DNA from 4 places in the Streptomyces sp. NPDC033221 genome. Region 2 is predicted to be linked to each of the others. Evidence: riboswitches for the same ligand, from Rfam matches in the RefSeq annotation. Region 2 holds a riboswitch; each other region holds the start of a gene.
The links. Region 2 has a riboswitch for cobalamin ahead of ACZ53K_RS30385 (CoA-acylating methylmalonate-semialdehyde dehydrogenase). Riboswitches for the same ligand answer to the same signal wherever they lie in the genome.
Positions count from the first base shown of each region.

Region 1: another riboswitch for cobalamin. It lies ahead of ACZ53K_RS21360 (prenyltransferase/squalene oxidase repeat-containing protein); the one in region 2 lies ahead of ACZ53K_RS30385 (CoA-acylating methylmalonate-semialdehyde dehydrogenase).
Region 3: another riboswitch for cobalamin. It lies ahead of ACZ53K_RS15550 (CbtB domain-containing protein); the one in region 2 lies ahead of ACZ53K_RS30385 (CoA-acylating methylmalonate-semialdehyde dehydrogenase).
Region 4: another riboswitch for cobalamin. It lies ahead of ACZ53K_RS03785 (cobalamin biosynthesis protein); the one in region 2 lies ahead of ACZ53K_RS30385 (CoA-acylating methylmalonate-semialdehyde dehydrogenase).

Region 1 is NZ_JBVIQN010000015.1:150,141-154,567, reverse strand. It holds gene ACZ53K_RS21370 (aldehyde dehydrogenase) at 1-882, opposite strand, end outside; gene ACZ53K_RS21365 (MBL fold metallo-hydrolase) at 1,042-2,157, shown strand; cobalamin riboswitch at 2,198-2,337, shown strand; gene ACZ53K_RS21360 (prenyltransferase/squalene oxidase repeat-containing protein) at 2,623-3,963, shown strand; gene ACZ53K_RS21355 (SCO2322 family protein) at 3,963-4,427, shown strand, end outside.
Region 2 is NZ_JBVIQN010000028.1:117,165-121,591, reverse strand. It holds gene ACZ53K_RS30395 (short-chain fatty acyl-CoA regulator family protein) at 172-1,584, shown strand; gene ACZ53K_RS30390 (hypothetical protein) at 1,608-2,132, opposite strand; cobalamin riboswitch at 2,270-2,443, shown strand; gene ACZ53K_RS30385 (CoA-acylating methylmalonate-semialdehyde dehydrogenase) at 2,652-4,151, shown strand; gene ACZ53K_RS30380 (acyl-CoA dehydrogenase family protein) at 4,157-4,427, shown strand, end outside.
Region 3 is NZ_JBVIQN010000010.1:56,565-60,991, forward strand. It holds gene tsaD (tRNA (adenosine(37)-N6)-threonylcarbamoyltransferase complex transferase subunit TsaD) at 1-112, opposite strand, end outside; gene ACZ53K_RS15545 (histidine phosphatase family protein) at 260-850, opposite strand; cobalamin riboswitch at 976-1,125, shown strand; gene ACZ53K_RS15550 (CbtB domain-containing protein) at 1,163-1,408, shown strand; gene ACZ53K_RS15555 (CbtA family protein) at 1,425-2,186, shown strand; gene ACZ53K_RS15560 (CAP domain-containing protein) at 2,351-2,950, opposite strand; gene guaD (guanine deaminase) at 3,283-4,427, shown strand, end outside.
Region 4 is NZ_JBVIQN010000002.1:388,138-392,564, reverse strand. It holds gene ACZ53K_RS03800 (lysozyme) at 1-473, shown strand, start outside; gene ACZ53K_RS03795 (inorganic phosphate transporter) at 688-2,028, shown strand; gene ACZ53K_RS03790 (hypothetical protein) at 2,066-2,293, shown strand; cobalamin riboswitch at 2,493-2,639, shown strand; gene ACZ53K_RS03785 (cobalamin biosynthesis protein) at 2,771-3,778, shown strand; gene ACZ53K_RS03780 (cobyric acid synthase) at 3,834-4,427, shown strand, end outside.

The sequences.
Region 1 (4,427 bases), on a different contig from region 2:
CAGGATGCGCGACTGCGCGATGCACGCCTGCCCGTTGACCAGGTAGGCGTACGGCACGATGCCCGCCACCGCGGCGTCCAGGTCGGCGTCCGGCAGGATCACGGCGGCCGACTTGCCGCCCAGCTCCAGCGTCACCCGCGTCAGGTTGCGCGCCGCGACCTCCATGACGCGCTTGCCCGCGGCGACCGACCCGGTGAAGGCCACCTTGTCCACATCCGGGTGCCCGACCAGGTACTCGCTCACCTCCCGGTCCGCCGGGAGGATGGACAGCACGCCCGGGGGCAGTCCGGCCTCGCTCGCGATGTCCGCCAGCAGATAGGCGTCCAGCGGCGTCTCGGGCGACACCTTGAGGACCACCGAGCAGCCGGCCAGCAGCGCGGGCGCCAGCTTGGCCGCCGCGGTGAACTGCGGCACGTTCCACGGCACCACGGCCGCCACCACGCCCACCGGCTCGCGCCGCACCAGCAGCGGCCCGAGCGCACCGGCCCGGCGCTCCTCGAACGGGAAGTCGCGGGCCACGGTGAGCGCCGCGTCCCACGCCATCATCGCGGCCAGCGCCTGCACCATCACGCCGGAGGTGTACGGGGTGCCGTTCTCGGCGCTGATGACCCCGGCGATCTCCTCGCTCCGTACGGCGAAGGCGTCCTTGATACGGGTGACCACCGCGATCCGCTCGGCGAGCGGCGCATCCGCCCACGCCCCGGAGCCGAAGGAGGCCCGGGCGGCGGAGACGGCCCGGTCCACATCGGTCCGCGAGGCGTGCGGCACCCGGCCGATGACCTGCTCGGTGTGCGGCGAGACCACCTCGATGGTGCCGCCGCCGGCCGGGTCGGCGAACTCGCCGCCTATGTAGAGCTGTCCGTACTCGACGAGTGCGCTCATGGCTGCCGCCTCCTGCGGGTCGACCGGTGGGTGCTCACGTACGGGGGCCGTGCGAAAAGTTTCTGACGCCGCATCAGGACTGATACCAGTTCTAGTTATGCTGGGCAATGCCCGGCACGGGGGGCGCGGCCCGTCCGCGCGGAAGCGGAGGTGCGGCGGATGACGGCAGCAGCCCGGACCGGGACGGCGGAGGGCGGGCCCCGGGTGACCGACCACCGGGGCGGCGTGTGGTCGATCGCCGTCCCCATACCGGACAACCCGCTCGGCCACACCCTCGTCCACCTCCTGGAGACCGGCAGCGGACCGGTCCTCGTGGACACCGGGTGGGACGACCCGGACGCCTGGGACACCCTGACCGCCGGAATCACCGCCTGCGGCTTCGAGGTCACCGACCTGTACGGCGTCCTCATCACGCACCACCACCCCGACCACCACGGTCTCTCCGCCCGCGTGCGGGAGGCGTCCGGCGCGTGGATCGCCATGCACGCGGCGGACACCGCCGTCGTACGCCGCACCCGGGAGGCCGAACCCGGCCGGTGGCTGGATTACCTGATCGCCAAGCTGACCGCGGCCGGCGCACCCGACAGCCACCTGGCACCCCTGCGCCGGGCGCGCGCCAAGGGTCAGGTACGCGACCTCCCCGGGCAGCGGGCCGCGCTGCCCGACCGCGAGATCGCCCCCGGCGCGCTCCTCGACCTGCCGGGCCGCCGGCTGCGCGCCGTCTGGACACCCGGTCACACGCCCGGCCATGTGTGCCTGCACCTGGAGGAGGAGCATCCGGCGCGGCGGCCCGGCCACGGCCGGCTCTTCTCCGGCGACCACCTGCTGCCGGGCATCAGCCCGCACATCGGGCTGTACGAGGACCCGGACGAGGCGTCGGGAGGGGCATCGGGAGCGGCCACGCCCGGCGATCCCCTCGGTGACTATCTGGCCTCCCTGGAACGCGTCGCCCGGCTCGCGCCCGCCGAAGTGCTCCCCGCCCACCAGCACGCCTTCACGGACGCGGCGGGCCGGGTACGCGAGCTGCTCGCCCACCACGAGGAGCGGCTCGCCGGGCTGCGCGCGCTGCTCGCCGTACCCCGCACACCGTGGCAGCTCGCCGAGGCCATGGAGTGGAACCGGCCGTGGGAGCGGATTCCGTACGGGTCGCGGACCATCGCGGTCTCGGAGGCGGAGGCGCATCTGCGGCGGCTGGTCCGGCTGGGGCTGGCGGAGGCGGTGCCGGGGTCCTCGGGGACGTCGGGGGCGGAGCCGGTCAGGTACCGGGCGGTGTGAGGGGCTGACGGGAGCCCCGGGCAGCCCGTGCCCGGGGCTCCCCCTACCCGCCGGTTAAGGTGTGCGAGACAATTTCATCTTGTGCCCGAACGGGGGAAGCCGGTGGAAATCCGGCGCTGACCCGCAACCGTGAATCGGGACGTACGGCACCGGCACACCGGCCGCCGCCGGGACCTCCGGCAGGTCCCGCGCCCGGCCGCCCGCACCGGGTTCCGTACGCCCGATGAGCCGGAGCACCCGCTGGGGCACGACCAAGGCTCCCGCCACCGCAAGGCCGCGCCTCCTCGCGCGGACGACCGGTGCGCGGCACCGTCGAGGTATGCGGAGCTGAGCCCGGTGCCACCGCGGCCGATCACGATCGGCGGGCGGCGGGGCGTCCGAGTGCGGCTGCGCACCCACCGCAGCATGCGCCACCGACCCACCGCAGACCCACCGCGGCGAACCGACCCGAGAGGCACCGACCCGATGGCCACCACGGCTTCCCAGGCTTCCCTGACTCCCAGGGCTCCCCTGGCCCCCACGGCTTCCACGGCCCCCACCTTCGCCGCCCTGGCGCGCCGCGCCGCCGCGGCGCTGGCCGGGGCCGCCGTGCTGTGCGCGGCCGGTGCCCCCGTGGCGGCCGCCGACTCCCCCGCGCCGGCCGCCAAGGCGTCGAAGCTGCCCGACGGGCTGTACGGCACCAAGGACCCGCAGTACGACGGCGTGTGGCGGCAGTCGCTGGCCCTCCTCGCGCAGCGCACCGTGGGCGTGCGCCCCTCGGTGACGGGCGTCGACTGGCTCGCCGGGCAGCAGTGCTCCGACGGCGCCTTCGGTGCCTACCGCGCCGACCCGGCCAAGGCGTGTGACGAGAAGACGATGCGGGACACCAACCAGACGGGTGCCGCGGTACAGGCGCTGGCCGCGCTCGGCGGGCACGACGACGTCGTACAGAAGGCCGTGAAGTGGCTGAAGTCGGTGCAGAACGACGACGGCGGCTGGCCGTCGATGGCCGGCTCCCCCAGCGACGCCAACTCCACCTCCGTGGTGATCGGCGCGCTCAAGGCGGCGGGCCAGAAGCCGGAATCCGTGCAGAAGGGCGGCAAGTCCCCGTACGACGCGCTGGTCGCCTTCCAGCTCGGCTGCGCTGCGAAGGAAGGGGAGCGCGGCGCGTTCGCCTTCCAGCCCAAGGACGGCGCGCTGGCCCCGAACGCGGACGCCACGGCCGCCGCCGTGCTCGGCGGGCTGGGTGACGGGTTCGTGGTGGACCCGGCGGGCAAGACCGCCGACAAGCCGGTCAAGCCGCTCGGCTGCGCCGAGGACAAGGACGCCGGGCGCGACCCGAAGCAGGCCGCCGAGGGCGGCGCCGCCTACCTGGTCTCGGTGCTCGACGCGAGCGGCCAGCACCTGAAGTCCGCGATGCCCGGCGCCGGGGACCAGCCCGACGTCGGCAACACCGCCGACACCGTCGTGGCGCTCGCCGCCGGCGGGCACGGTGCCGCCGCGCGGAAGCCGCTGCAGTGGCTGGAGAAGAACTCCGCGAACTGGGCCAAGGAGGCCGGCCCGGCCGCGTACGCGCAGCTGGTGCTCGCCGCGCACGCCGCGGGCGCCGACCCGCGCCACTTCGGCGGCGCCGACCTGGTCGCGCAGCTGAACGCCACCGGCCCCAAGCCCGCCGGCAGCTCCGCGCCGTCCGCCGCGCCCGAGAAGGACGCGCAGGACAAGGACGAGCAGGGCTCCGGCGTGTGGTGGATCTTCGGCATCGTGTTCGTCGCGTGCGTGGGCGTCGGCTTCCTGCTCAGCGGCCGCCGGAAGAAGAACGACCTCTGATGCAGCGCCCCCTGATGCGGCGGCCCCCGATGCGGCGTCCGCCGCGGTCCCGCTCCGCCCGCCTCCTCGGCGCCCTGGTCCTGGCCGGTACGGTCACGGGCCTGGGCGCGGCGCCCGCCCAGGCCCAGGAGTACCGCTACTGGTCCTTCTGGGACGGCCCCGCCGCCAACGCTCCCGCGTCCGGTGACGGCGGCTGGTCGTACGCGACCGAAGGGCCGGCCACCAGCCGCCCCCGGGACGGTGCCGTGACGGGCTTCCGCTTCACCGTCGGCTCCGACGCGGCGGCGGCCGGCAAGCCGCGTCACGCCGCGGACTTCGACGCGATCTGCGGGAAGACCCCTGCCCAGGACGGCAGGAAGCGCGTCGGTCTGGTCCTCGACTTCGGCACGAAGGCGGAGGCCGCGGCCGGGGAGAACCCGCCGCCGGTACGCACGGAGTGCGTACCGCTGCCCGAGGACGGCACG
Region 2 (4,427 bases):
CTGTCGGGGGCCGCCGCACTGCCGACTCTGACAGTGGCACTTGGTGCCATCAACCGTGGCCCGAAGCCAAGTTCTGCCAATCTTGTGCGGCGGTTTTGCCAAGGTTGCGAAGGCCCGTGGCAGCGGTACGGCGGCTAGGGTGTGCCGGGCGGCGGCGACGGAGGGGGCATCGTGAGCAAGATCTACGCCGGGGCGCGGCTGCGGCGGCTGCGGGAGGAGCGCGGGTTCAGCCAGGCCGCGCTGGCCCGCGTCCTGGCCATCTCGCCCAGCTATCTGAACCAGATGGAGCACGACTCACGGCCGCTGACCGTGCCCGTACTGCTGCGGCTGACCGAGACGTTCGGGGTGGACCCCGGGTTCTTCTCCGAGCGAGACACCAGCCGGGTGCTGGCCGACCTGCGCGAGGCCCTGGCCGACGAGCTGGCGGCCGGCCGGGTCTCCCCCACCGATCTGTCCGAACTCGCCTCCCGGCAGCCCGCGGTGGCCTCCGTCCTGCTCGGCCTGGGCCGGCGCAACCAGGCGCTGACCGAGCGGCTGGCGGAAGTGGCGGAGGGCCGGGACGGCGGCAGCACCGACCCGGCCGTACCGCTCTCACCGCACGAAGAGATCCGCGAGTTCTTCTACCGGCGGCAGAACTATCTGCACGAGGCCGACACCGCCGCCGAGGAACTCGCCGCCGAACTGGGCATCCGCCCCGGCGAGGTGGGGCGCGCCCTGGCCGCCCGGCTCACCGGGCGGCACGGCGTCCGCCTCGTCGACACGCCCGACGGGCCGCTGCACCACTACGATCCGTCCGCCCGGGTGCTGCGCCTGTCGACGGGGCTGCGGCCCGGGCAGCGGGCCTTCCGCATGGCCACCCAGCTGGCGCTGCTGGAGGCCGGCGACGAACTGTCCCGGCCCGCGTCGGAGGATTTCGAGGAGGGCTCGACGGCCTGGTCGCTGGCCCGGATCGGCGTCGCCAACTACTTCGCGGCGGCGCTGGTGCTGCCGTACGGCCCGTTCCACGCCGCCGCCGAGGAGCTGCGGTACGACATCGAGCGGCTGACCGACCGCTTCGGCCTCGGGTACGAGACGGTGTGCCACCGGCTGAGCACCCTGCAACGCCCGCGCCGGCGCGGGGTGCCGTTCTCGTTCGTACGCGTCGACCGGGCCGGCAACATGTCCAAGCGGCAGTCCGCCACCGGCTTCCACTTCTCCCGGGCCGGCGGCACCTGCCCGCTGTGGAACGTCTACGAGGCGTTCACCGCCCCCAGCCGCATCCATGTGCAGATCGCGGCGATGCCGGACGGCCGCCGCTACCTGTGGACGGCCCGCACGGTCACTCGGCACCGCGGCGGCTGGGGCGACCCCGGCAAGACCTTCGCGATCGGCCTGGGCTGCGAGATCAGGCATGCGTCCCGGCTGGTCTATTCCGACGGCCTCGACCTGGACAACGCCGCGGCCGCCACCCCCATCGGCATGGGCTGCCGGGTCTGCGAACGGCTGGAGTGCCCGCAGCGCGCCGTACCGCCGCTCGGCCGGCCGCTGGCGATCGACGAGAACAGCAGCACGTTCGTGCCGTATCCGGTGCGGGAGACGCCGTAGCCGTACGCCCTCCCGCCCCTCCGCTACTGCTGCGGGGGAACCTGCGGGTAGCCGCTCGGCGTACCGGGCTGCTGGTGTGGACCGGGCTGCTGATACGGGCCCGGCTGCGGCGGGTAACCACCCGGCGCACCGAACTGCGCGTAAGGGCCGGGCTGCTGATAGGGGACGGGTGCGCCGGGGCAGCCGCCAGGCGGCGGACCGTTGCGCTTCTTCCGCTTCCGCACCAGCAGGATCGCCACGATCCCGCCGACGACCAGCAGGACGATGAGCGAGAAGGCCACGATGCCGAGGGCCGCGCGGTAGTTGCTGTTGTCTTCCTCCCGCTGCCAGCGGGCCCGGGTCTCGGCGCTCGGGGTCGGCTGCTCCTTCCCCTGGCCCTCGGGCGGCGTCTCAAGGGGGGCGTACTCCGGGCCGGCGGCGACGTTCCGGGTCATTGCCGCTCGGGCATCCCGTGCCTGGTCCGCCCCGGCGACCGGCGCGGCACCGAGGAGCAGCGCTCCCGCCAGCGCCGCGCCGCCCACCGCACGCAGCGTCCGAGTGAAGCTCATGTCCGTACATCCCTCCCGGCGATCCCGGACGCCACCCTACGCGCCGGATTTCCGGGCCCGGCCGCCAGGCACGGCCCCGAACTCCGCCCCCTTACACCCCTGACCCCCCTGGACTTACTAGGACGTCCAACTATATGTTCGTGAGGAAGGCCCGCGGTGCAGGGAAGCCGGTGCGAAACCGGCGCGGTCCCGCCACTGTGACCGGGGAGTGCGACGCCGAGCAACACGCCACTGACGAGCGCGAGGTCGGGAAGGCGGGCGGCGCGCGGTGATCCGGGAGCCAGGATACCGGCCGTGGGTGTTGTTCCGTGTTGTCCACGAGGATGGAGCAGACACGCATGGCACCGGTGCGTACCCACAGCCCAGGTGATCCGGCCCGGCCCGCGGCACCGCCCGCGCGCTGACGGTTCCACGCCTTTCGCGTCCCACGGCCCCGCCCCTCGGTCCGCGCGCCATCCGCGCCGCCCGGGTGCCCGGCCGTGCCATCCCCGGATCTCACCTGACGAGAGCAGGCCTTTCATGGTCCGAGAACTGACCCACTTCATCGGCGGCGAGCACGTACCGGGAACCTCGGGTGCCTACGGCGATGTGTACGACCCCAACACCGGCACCGTGCAGGCCCGGGTCCCGCTCGCGGACCGGGCCGGGACGACGGCCGCGATCGCCGACACCGCGGCGGCCCAGCCGGAGTGGGGCGAGTGGAACCCGCAGCGGCGCGCCCGCGTGCTGCTCACCTTCCTGCGCCTGGTCGAGGGTGAGCGGGACGCGCTGGCCCGCCTGCTGTCGAGCGAGCACGGCAAGACGGTCCCGGACGCGCACGGCGACCTCCAGCGCGGCCTGGAGGTCGTGGAGTTCGCGGCCGGCATCCCGCACCTGCTCAAGGGCGAGTTCACCGACAACGCCGGGACCGGCATCGACGTGCACTCGCTGCGCCGTCCGATCGGGGTGGTGGCCGGGATCACCCCGTTCAACTTCCCGGCGATGATCCCGCTGTGGAAGGCCGCACCGGCCATCGCCTGCGGGAACGCGTTCATCCTCAAGCCGTCCGAGCGGGCTCCTTCGGTGCCGCTGCGGCTGGCCGAACTGTTCCTGGAGGCGGGGCTGCCGCCGGGCATCCTCAACGTCGTGCACGGCGGCAAGGAGTCGGTGGACACGCTGCTGGAGGACCCGCGCGTCGAGGCGCTCGGCTTCGTCGGCTCGACGCCCGTCGCCGCGCACATCTACGCGACCGCCGCGGCGCACGGCAAGCGCGCCCAGTGCTTCGGCGGCGCCAAGAACCACCTGATCGTGATGCCGGACGCCGACCTCGACCAGGTGGTGGACGCGCTGCTCGGCGCCGGGTACGGGTCGGCGGGCGAGCGCTGCATGGCGATCTCGGTCGCCGTACCGGTGGGCGAGGAGACCGCCGACGCGCTGGTGGCGCGGCTCAAGGAGCGGGTCGGCACGCTGCGCATCGGGCGCTCCGACGACCCGCACGCCGACTTCGGGCCGCTGGTGAGCCGCGACGCGCTGGGCCGGGTCCGCGCCTACGTGGACCTCGGCGTCACCGAAGGCGCCGACCTGGTCGTCGACGGGCGGGACTTCACGCTGCCCGGCCACGAGAACGGCTTCTTCGCGGGCGCGTCGCTCTTCGACCGGGTCACCCCGGACATGCGGATCTACCAGGAGGAGATCTTCGGCCCGGTGCTGTCGGTGGTACGGGCGGCGGACTACGAGGAGGCGCTGCGGCTGCCCACGGAGCACCCGTACGGCAACGGCGTGGCCATCTTCACCCGGGACGGGGACACCGCGCGGGACTTCAGCCGCCGGGTGAACACCGGCATGATCGGTGTGAACGTGCCGATCCCGGTGCCCGTGGCGTACCACACCTTCGGCGGCTGGAAGCGGTCCGGCTTCGGCGACCTGAACCAGCACGGCCCGGACGCGATCCGCTTCTACACCCGTACCAAGACCGTCACCTCGCGCTGGCCCTCCGGGGTCAAGGAGGGCGCGAGCTTCACCATCCCGACGATGGGCTGATCGCGATGAGCGTCATGACCACCGCCACCACGGCTGCCTCGCTGACCTCACTCACCGCGGACCAGCTCGCCATCGTCGAGACGACACTGGACTTCGCACAGGAGCACATCGCGCCGCACGCCGTGGCCTGGGACCAAAACAAGCACTTCCCCGTGGACGTGCTGCGCAAGGCCGCCGGGCTCGGGCTCGGCGGGATCTACGTACGGGAGGAGCACGGCGGCTCCGCGCTCAGCCGCGCGGACGGCGTGCTGGTCTTCGAAGTGCTGGCCACCGCCT
Region 3 (4,427 bases), on a different contig from region 2:
CGTAGCGCGCGTGCTCGTCCATGCTGGACGCCACCGCGTGCCCGAGCAGCCGCCCGTCCCGGACGAGGCCTGCCCCGGTCTCGTCGCAGGAGGACTCGATCCCCAGCACCACTGGAGAGCCTGGAGATGACACCGCACCGCTCCTTCGTTCCTGATTCCTGGTACCCGGTTCCCGCCGGATTCGTTCCCGCCGGATTCGTTATTGCGAGTCGTGTGCAATAACCGTTTCCGTCCAGGATACGGCGGTGCGCGCGCTCCCTTAGGGCGCCTGGGGCGCCTGGGGCGCCGCCCCCTGCCCGAGTTCCGCCGCCATCCGGACGTTCCACCGCCTGTCCCGCCCGCTCAGCACCGTCACGGCCAGCGGCGGTACGTCCACCCGCCAGAAGGACGAGGGCGGGGCCCCCAGCGCACACACCACGGACGCACGTACGACGTCCGGCTCCACTACGGCCACGACCCGGCCGCCCTCAGCCGCGAGGCCCGCCAGCCAGTCCGCCACCCGGCCCAGCAGCTGCGCCAGCGTCTCGCCGCCGTGCGGCGCGCTGTCCGCGTCGGACAGCCAGGCCCCGACTGCCGCGGGCTCGGCGGCCAGCACGTCCTCCAGGGCCAGGCCCCGCCAGCGGCCCATCGCGCAGCCCGCCGCGCCCGCGTCCGGGACCGCCCGCAGGCCGAGCGCCTCGGCCGTCTCCCTGCAGCGCGCGGAAGGGGAGGTCAGGGCTCGGTCGGCGGGCAGGGCGGCGGCCGCGGCGCGTACGGCGCGGGCCCGGCGCAGCCCGTCCGGCGTCAGCGGTTCGTCGGCCGGGAAGCGCACCGTGCGCAGGGCGTCGTCGAAGGAGGGTGAGAGCAACATCACCCGAGTTGTCATGGGCACCTCTTCCGTCGCGGAAAACCTGATGGCGCACAAGGGCAACAGAGGGGCGCGCGACCGCCGCCGTGCATCCGCTCGCCCGCCCGCGGGGCCTTTTCCCCGCCGCCGCCACGCGGTACGTTCCCGATGATATTGACGATGACATGACGGAAGCCGGTGGAATCCCGGCGCGGTCGCGCCACTGTGAGCCCGGACCGGGCCCGTACGGAGTACGGGACCGACGGGTGAGCCAGACCCGTCCTGTCGTTACGACTCCCACCGACCGGGACGCGAGTTCCCCCAGGAGGTTCCGCCATGGCCCAGTCCGCCGTACCGCCGACCACCGGCCCCGCCGCATCAGCCCCGGCCATCCCGTCCGCCGCACCCGTCACGCTGCCGATCAGGACGGTCCTGCCGTGGGCGGTCTTCGGCGGCATCCTCATGCTCGTCCTGCTCTACTTCGTCGGTGCCGAACAGGGCGCCACCTCCCTCCTCTCCGGCACCGACGTGCACGAGTGGGTCCACGACGGACGCCACCTGCTCGGCTTCCCCTGCCACTGACCGGGGGAATCCGCACATGAACTCCGCCACCGTCAGATCCCTCCTGGTGCGCGGCATGCTGGCCGGCCTCGCCGCCGGCCTGCTCGCCCTGCTCGTCGCCTACCTCCTGGGCGAACCGCAGGTCGACGCCGCCATCGCGTTCGAGGACGCGCACGCCCACGAACACGAGGCCGAGGTCGTCAGCCGCACGGTGCAGTCCACCGCCGGCCTGGCCACCGGCGTCCTGGTGTACGGCGTCGCGCTGGGCGGGATCGCCGCCCTGGCCTACTGCTTCGTGCTCGGGCGCGCCGGCCGCTTCGGCCCGCGCGCCACCGCCCTGCTGCTCGCCGGCGCCGTGTTCGCCGCCGTCTACCTCGTACCGTTCCTGAAGTACCCGGCCAACCCGCCGTCCGTCGGCGACCCCGACTCCATCGGCAAACGCACCACGCTGTACTTCCTGATGATCGCCCTCAGCGTGCTACTGACCGTCGCCGCGGTCATCCTCGGCAAGCGGCTCGCGCCCCGCCTGGGCAACTGGTACGCGACGGTCGCCGCCCTGACCGCCTTCGCCGTGGCCGTCGGTCTCGCCTACGCGTTCCTGCCGGCCGTCAACGAACTCCCGGCGGACTTCCCCGCCCTGCTGCTGTGGAAGTTCCGGCTCTCCGCCCTCGGCATCCAGCTCGCCATGTGGACCGCCTTCGGGCTGCTCTTCGGCGAACTGGCGGAGCGGGCTGCGGGGGTACGGGCGGGGGCCGCTTCGCGTGCGGCGGGCGGGGGTGCTGTTTCGTCGGCGGGGTGAGGTGGGGGGCTGGCGGGGCTCTGGGGTGCGGGGAATCTCCGTGTCGCGCATTGCGCATCGCGTTCCCCGGAGCCCGTGCCTCGCCCCCCGTACCTCGTCACCCGTACCTCGTCACCCGTACCCGGAGCCGTACGTATCGCAGTCCGGTCGGCTGGTCGTGCCGCTCAGGCGGGCCGGGCCAGCAGCAGCGTCCACCAAGGGCCGCGGTCGTCGGTGCCGTTGTTGATGCCCACCCCCGCGTGCCGGAACGCGCAGTCGGCCAGCACCACCCGGTGCTCCGGGCTGCGCATCCACGCCCGGACGACCTCCGTGGCCCCACGCTGGCCGCGCGCGATGTCCTCGCCCGCGCGGCGCCAGTCGTAACCGACGGCCGAGAGCCGGCTGCCGGGCCCCGAGCCGCCGCGCTCCCGGTGCGAGAGTGAGCCCTCGCGGGCCATGTGGTCGCTGTGCCGCTGCGCGGCCTCGGTGACCGTACGGTGCGCCCGTACGGGACGGCAGCCGGCCTTCCGCCGCTCACGGTTGACCAGCCGGATGACGGCCGCCCTGGTCGCTTCGACGTTACGGGGAAGGTGGGCGAAGCCCGGCGCCCGGAGCGTGCGTGCGGCCGGGGCAGCGGGTGACGTCAGGGCCGGGTGCGCCGGTAGTGCCCTATGTGCCGAGAGCGCGGAGTACGCGGCGTCCGGCAGCCCGGGGCGCTCGCCCGGAGGCGTCGCGACGGCGGCACCGCCCACCGTGAGCCCCGCCAGGACCAGCACCGCCACCACCGCCCGTACCGCGTACCACCCCGCCCGCCGGCCAGCCCCCCTGCCTACAGCCCTGCCTGCACCCCTACCCACATCCCTACCTGCGCTCCCGTCCGCACTCCTGCCCGTACTCCCGCCCATTCGGCCCCTGTTCCTCGACAGTCGACGGTTGTGGCGACCGGTCGTCACCCGGCCGGCGCCGTCCCCGGCAGCCGGCCCGGTGACAGTCTTGCCGTCCCCGCCCCCGTCTCTGTCGCCCACGGCCGATACCCGACCCGTTCGGCTGTACGGGACGGCCGCCCCGCTGACGTACGCCAGATGCATCCCCGCCCGGAACGGGTACCCGCCCGCACATGACCACCAGCACGCCCACCCCCACCCCAACCCCCGCCCCCACCCCTTCCACTCCAGCCCCTTCCACCCCCGCCTCGGTCTCGGCCGTACGCGGCCCCCTCGTCCACTTCCGCGCCGACCCCTTCCGCACCGGCAACACCGAAGCCCTCGTCCACGACCCCGACGGACTGCTGATCTGCGAGGGCGGCCGCATCATCGCCGCGGGCCCGTACGCCGACACCCGCGACCGGCTGCCGGCCGGCACCGAACCCGTCCACTACCCGGGCCACCTCATCACCGCGGGCTTCGTCGACGCCCATACGCACTACGTCCAGAAGGACGCCATCGCCGGCTTCGGTGCCCAACTGCCCGACTGGCTGGAGCACACCTACGTATCCGAGGAGCGCTTCGCCGACGACGCGTACGCCCGGCGCGTCGCCGCCTCCTTCTGCGACGAACTGCTGCGCAACGGCACCACCACGGCGCTGGCCTTCGCCTCCGTACACCCCGGCTCGGCCGACGCCCTGTTCGAAGAGGCGACGCGGCGCGACCTGCGCATCGCCGTGGGCAAGGTCCTGATGGACCGCAACGCCCCCGACACCCTGCTCGACACCGCACAGCGCGGCTACGACGAATCCCTCGACCTGATCCGGCGCTGGCACGGCAAGGGCCGCAACCTCTACGCCGTCACCCCGCGCTTCGCCCCCACCAGCACCCCCGCCCAGCTCGAAGCCGCCCGCGCCCTACGCGCGGACCACCCCACGACCCTCCTGCACACCCACGTCTCGGAACACCGCGACGAGATCCCCTGGGTCCGCTCCCTCTTCCCCGACCGCGACGGCTATCTGGACGTCTACGACCATTACGGCCTGCTCGGCCCCCGCACCGTCCTCGCCCACGGCATCCACCTCACCCCCTCCGAACGCGACCGCTGCGCCCGCACCGGCACGGCCGTCGCCCACTGCCCGTCCTCGAACCTCTTCCTCGGCAGCGGCCTCTTCCCCCTCCGCGAGGCCAAGGAAGGCGACCACCCACTCACCGTAGCCCTGGGCACTGACATCGGCGCCGGCACCAGCTTCGCCCTGCTCCAGACCATGCGCGACGCCCACCAGGTCGCCAAGCTGCGCGGACACGCCCTCGACGCCGTCAAGACGTTCTACCTCGC
Region 4 (4,427 bases), on a different contig from region 2:
GCCTGCTGCGCGGCGCGTACCACTTCGGCATGCCGAACGCGTCCTCCGGCCGCGCGCAGGCCCGGCACTTCCTGCGGCACGGCGGCCACTGGAAGGCGGACGGCCGGACGCTGCCCCCGGCGCTCGACATCGAGCACAACCCGTACGACCGGGAGCACGCCTGTTACGGGATGAGCGGCACCGCGCTGGTGTGGTGGATCCGCGGGTTCAGCGACGAGGTGCTGCGCCGGACCGGGCGGCGGCCGGTGATCTACACGACGGCCCGGTGGTGGAACCTGTGCACCGGCGGCAGCCGGGCGTTCGCCGCCACCCACCCGCTGTGGCTGGCCCACTGGCACAGCACCCCGGGCACGCTGCCGGCCGGCTGGGCGTACCCGAGCATCTGGCAGTACGCCGGGTCCGGCGCGCTGCCCGGTGACCAGAACAAATGGAACGGCACCGCCGCACAGCTCAGGCGCTTCGCCCGGGGGTGAGAGCCGGGGCCCGGCAGCGGAATCCGGGCGCTGGTACGGATGGGACACTCGGTGCTTCCGTGCTGGTACGGCCGGGAACCGAGTGACGGCACGGGCGCCTCCTCGGCACCCCTGCGGGGGCGTCACTGCGGCGTCCGCCCCAGTTCACCTTCCGTTCACCCGTCGTCCGTACGGTCCCGAGCGTTACTGCCCACCGAACTGATTGCCTGGGTGAATGGAACACATCACGCTTCTCATCGGGATCGTGATCGTCACGGCCTTGGTGTTCGACTTTACGAACGGCTTCCACGACACGGCCAACGCCATGGCCACCACCATTTCCACCGGGGCGCTCAAGCCCAAGATCGCGGTGGCGATGTCGGCGGTCCTCAACCTGGTCGGCGCGTTCCTGTCGGTGGAGGTCGCCAAGACCATCTCCGGCGGGATCATCGACGAGACCGCCGGCATCAGACCAGAAGTGATCTTCGCCGGACTGGTCGGCGCCATCGTCTGGAACCTGGTCACCTGGCTGGCCGGGCTCCCCTCCAGCTCCTCGCACGCCCTCTTCGGCGGCCTGATCGGCGCGACCCTGGTGTCCGTCGGCGCGAGCGGCGTGCACGGCGGCGCCGTGGTCATGAAGGTCCTCATCCCGGCCGTCGCCGCCCCGATCGTGGCCGGTCTGGCCTCGATGGCCGCGACCCGGCTGACCTACCGGCTGGCCCGCAACCGCGCCGAGGAGGACACCGCCAAGGGCTACCGCGCCGGGCAGATCGCCTCGGCCGCGCTGGTCTCCCTGGCCCACGGCACCAACGACGCCCAGAAGACGATGGGCGTGATCACCCTCGCGCTGATCACCGGCGGCGTCGTCGCCCCGCACGCGGACCCGCCGCTGTGGGTCATCGCCTCGGCCGGTGTGGCCATCGCGCTCGGCACGTACCTGGGCGGCTGGCGGATCATCCGCACGATGGGCAAGGGCATCACCGACATCCAGCCGCCGCAGGGCTTCGCCGCCCAGACCGGCGCGGCGGCCACCATCCTGGCCTCCTCCCACCTCGGCTTCGCACTCTCCACCACCCAGGTCTGCTCCGGCGCGGTCATGGGCTCCGGTCTGGGCCGCAAGGGCGGCGTGGTGCGCTGGTCCACGGCGGGCCGGATGGCCGCCGCCTGGGGCCTGACACTGCCGGCCGCCGGTCTGGTCGCGGCGGGCGCCGCGCTCCTGGCCGACCAGGGCGACTGGGGCATCGCGACCGTCGCCGTCCTGGCGCTCGCCGTCTGCGGCGCGATCTGGGTGGCGTCCCGCCGCAAGCCGGTGGACCACACCAACGTCAACGAGGGTCCGGCCGCGGAGCCCGCGGGGGTCGTCACCGCGGCCCTGCAGGCGGTCTCGCCGCCGCCCGCGGGCCCGGTCGTGTCCGTACCCGCGACGGCCGTCGTCACGGTCCCCGCGCCGGTGATGGCCGAAGCGCCGCTCGCCGACCCGGTCGGCGGCACCCCGGTGATCGCCGATCCGGTGGCCGCCCACCCGCACGAGCCGCACGCCCAGCGCCGCGCCAAGGCCGGCTCGGCCGCCGGCTGATCCGGCCGTACGGCTCCCACGAAGGAACGAGAACACCATGAGCATCGACTGGGCGGCTCTCGGCCAGGTCTTCGGCGTCACGCTGTTCGTGACGGTCGGGATCGTGGGCCTGTTCACCCTCGGCATCGTCGGCACGTCCCGCAAACCGCAGACGGAGGGCGCGCCGACCACCGGCGGCACTGTGGCGCGGACCGGGGCGTACGTCTGCTTCGCGCTGTGCGCGGCGGCCGTGGCGTACGGCATCTATCTGATCGTCGCCGCCTGACCCGTCGGGACGGCACCCGGGGCGTCCGGTGGCCGTGGCATCCCCGCCACGGCCGCCGGGCGCCCTTCGCCGCGTCCCGGGCACCGCGCTCCTGTGTCCTTGGACACAGGCGCCGGCGCGGGCCCGCGCCGCAGGTCAAGCGCGAGTTGACGGGCTTCGCGGAGCGTGGTGGACTGCCGGAGCCATTCGGCGACAGATGAGGAAGTCCGGTGAGAATCCGGCGCGGTCCCGCCACTGTCACCGGGGAGCGCCCCTCCACCAAGGGCCACGGTCCGCGTCCCGCGACGCACGATTCCGTACGGACTGGAAGGCCGGGGGAAGCGCCGATCCGGGGAGCCAGGAGACTCTCGTCGCCGTATCCGTCGAACCAGGGCGCGGACCCTGAGTGAGGACCCACCGCCATGCCCGGCCGCAGTTCGAGATCTTCCGGACCTTCCCGCGTACTGCCCCTCCGAGGCACGACGGCGGTCTGATCCGATGCGTGCCGAACACGCCGGCTACGCGTGCGGCGCGGCCCTCGGCTTCCTCGGCGACCTGGCCGTGGGCGATCCCCGGCGCGGTCACCCCGTGGCCGCCTTCGGGCGGGCCGCGGCCGCCGTGGAACGCCGCCTGTGGCGCGACCACCGCGGGCGCGGCGCCCTGCACACCGCGCTGCTCGCGGGCGGTACCGCCGCCGGCGCCGCGCTGCTGGACCGCGCCGTGCGCCGCTCCCCCGCCGCCTTCCCCGCCTCCGTCGCGCTGACCGCCGCCGCCACCTGGGCCGTCCTGGGCGGCACCTCGCTGGGCCGCGAGGCGCGGGCCGTCGGCGGCGCGCTCGCTGCGGGCGACCTCGACGTGGCGCGCGAGCGGCTGCCGCACCTGTGCGGCCGCGATCCGCAGGCCCTGGACGGGCAGCAGATGGCGCGCGCGGTGGTCGAGTCCGTCGCCGAGAACACCTCGGACGCGGTGGTCGGCGCCCTCGTGTGGGGCGCGGTCGCCGGGGTGCCGGGGCTGCTGGCCTTCCGTGCCGTCAACACGCTGGACGCGATGGTGGGGCACAAGTCGCCGCGCTATCGCCGTTTCGGGTGGGCTTCGGCCCGGCTCGACGACGTGGCCGGCTTCCCCGGCTCGCGGCTGACCGCCACGCTGGCGGTGCTGGCCGGGCCGGACCGGCGGGGCGCGCTGCGCGCCTGGCGGCAGGACGGCCCGTCGCACCCGAGCCCGAACGCGGGTCCGGTGGAGGCCGCGTTCGCCGGGGCGCTGGGTGTACGGCTGGGCGGCACGCTGGCGTACGGCGGGCGGGTCGAACACCGGCCGGTGCTCAACGGCGCCGCCGGGCGGCCCGTCGCGGTGCCGGACATCGAGCGGGCCGTGACACTGTCGCGCCGGGTGGGCGCGCTGGCCCTGGCGGCCACGGTCGCGGGCCGGCTGGCCGTCGGGGCGGTACGCCGTTCCGGTGGGGCCGGGGCGGTACGGCGGGCCCGTACGGCCGGGAGGGTCAAGTGAGCAGCAACGTGCGGACGGCGAGGAGTGCCACGTGAACGGACCGGGTCGAGCACCGCTGGGCGGCGGGCTGCTGGTGGCGGGCACCACGTCCGACGCGGGCAAGAGTGTGGTGACGGCGGGCATCTGCCGCTGGCTGGCCCGTAAGGGCGTCAAGGTAGCGCCCTTCAAGGCTCAGAACATGTCGCTGAACTCGTTCGTGACGCGCGAGGGCGCGGAGATCGGACGGGCGCAGGCCATGCAGGCCGCGGCGGCGCGCGTCGAGCCGAGCGCGCTGATGAATCCGGTGCTGCTGAAGCCGGGCAGTGACCGCAGCAGCCAGGTCGTGCTGATGGGCAAGCCGGTGGGCGAGCTGAGCGCGCGCGGCTACCACGCGGGCCGCCAGGAGCAGTTGCTCGGTACGGTCACGGACTGCCTCCAAGAGCTGCGGCGGACGCACGACGCGGTGATCTGCGAGGGCGCGGGCAGCCCCGCGGAGATCAACCTGCGGCGTACCGACATCGTGAACATGGGCATCGCGCGGGCCGCGCGGATACCGGCCCTGGTGGTCGGCGACATCGACCGGGGCGGGGTGTTCGCCTCCTTCTTCGGCACCACGGCGCTGCTGTCCCCGGAGGACCAGGCGCTGGTCGCGGGCTATCTCGTCAACAAG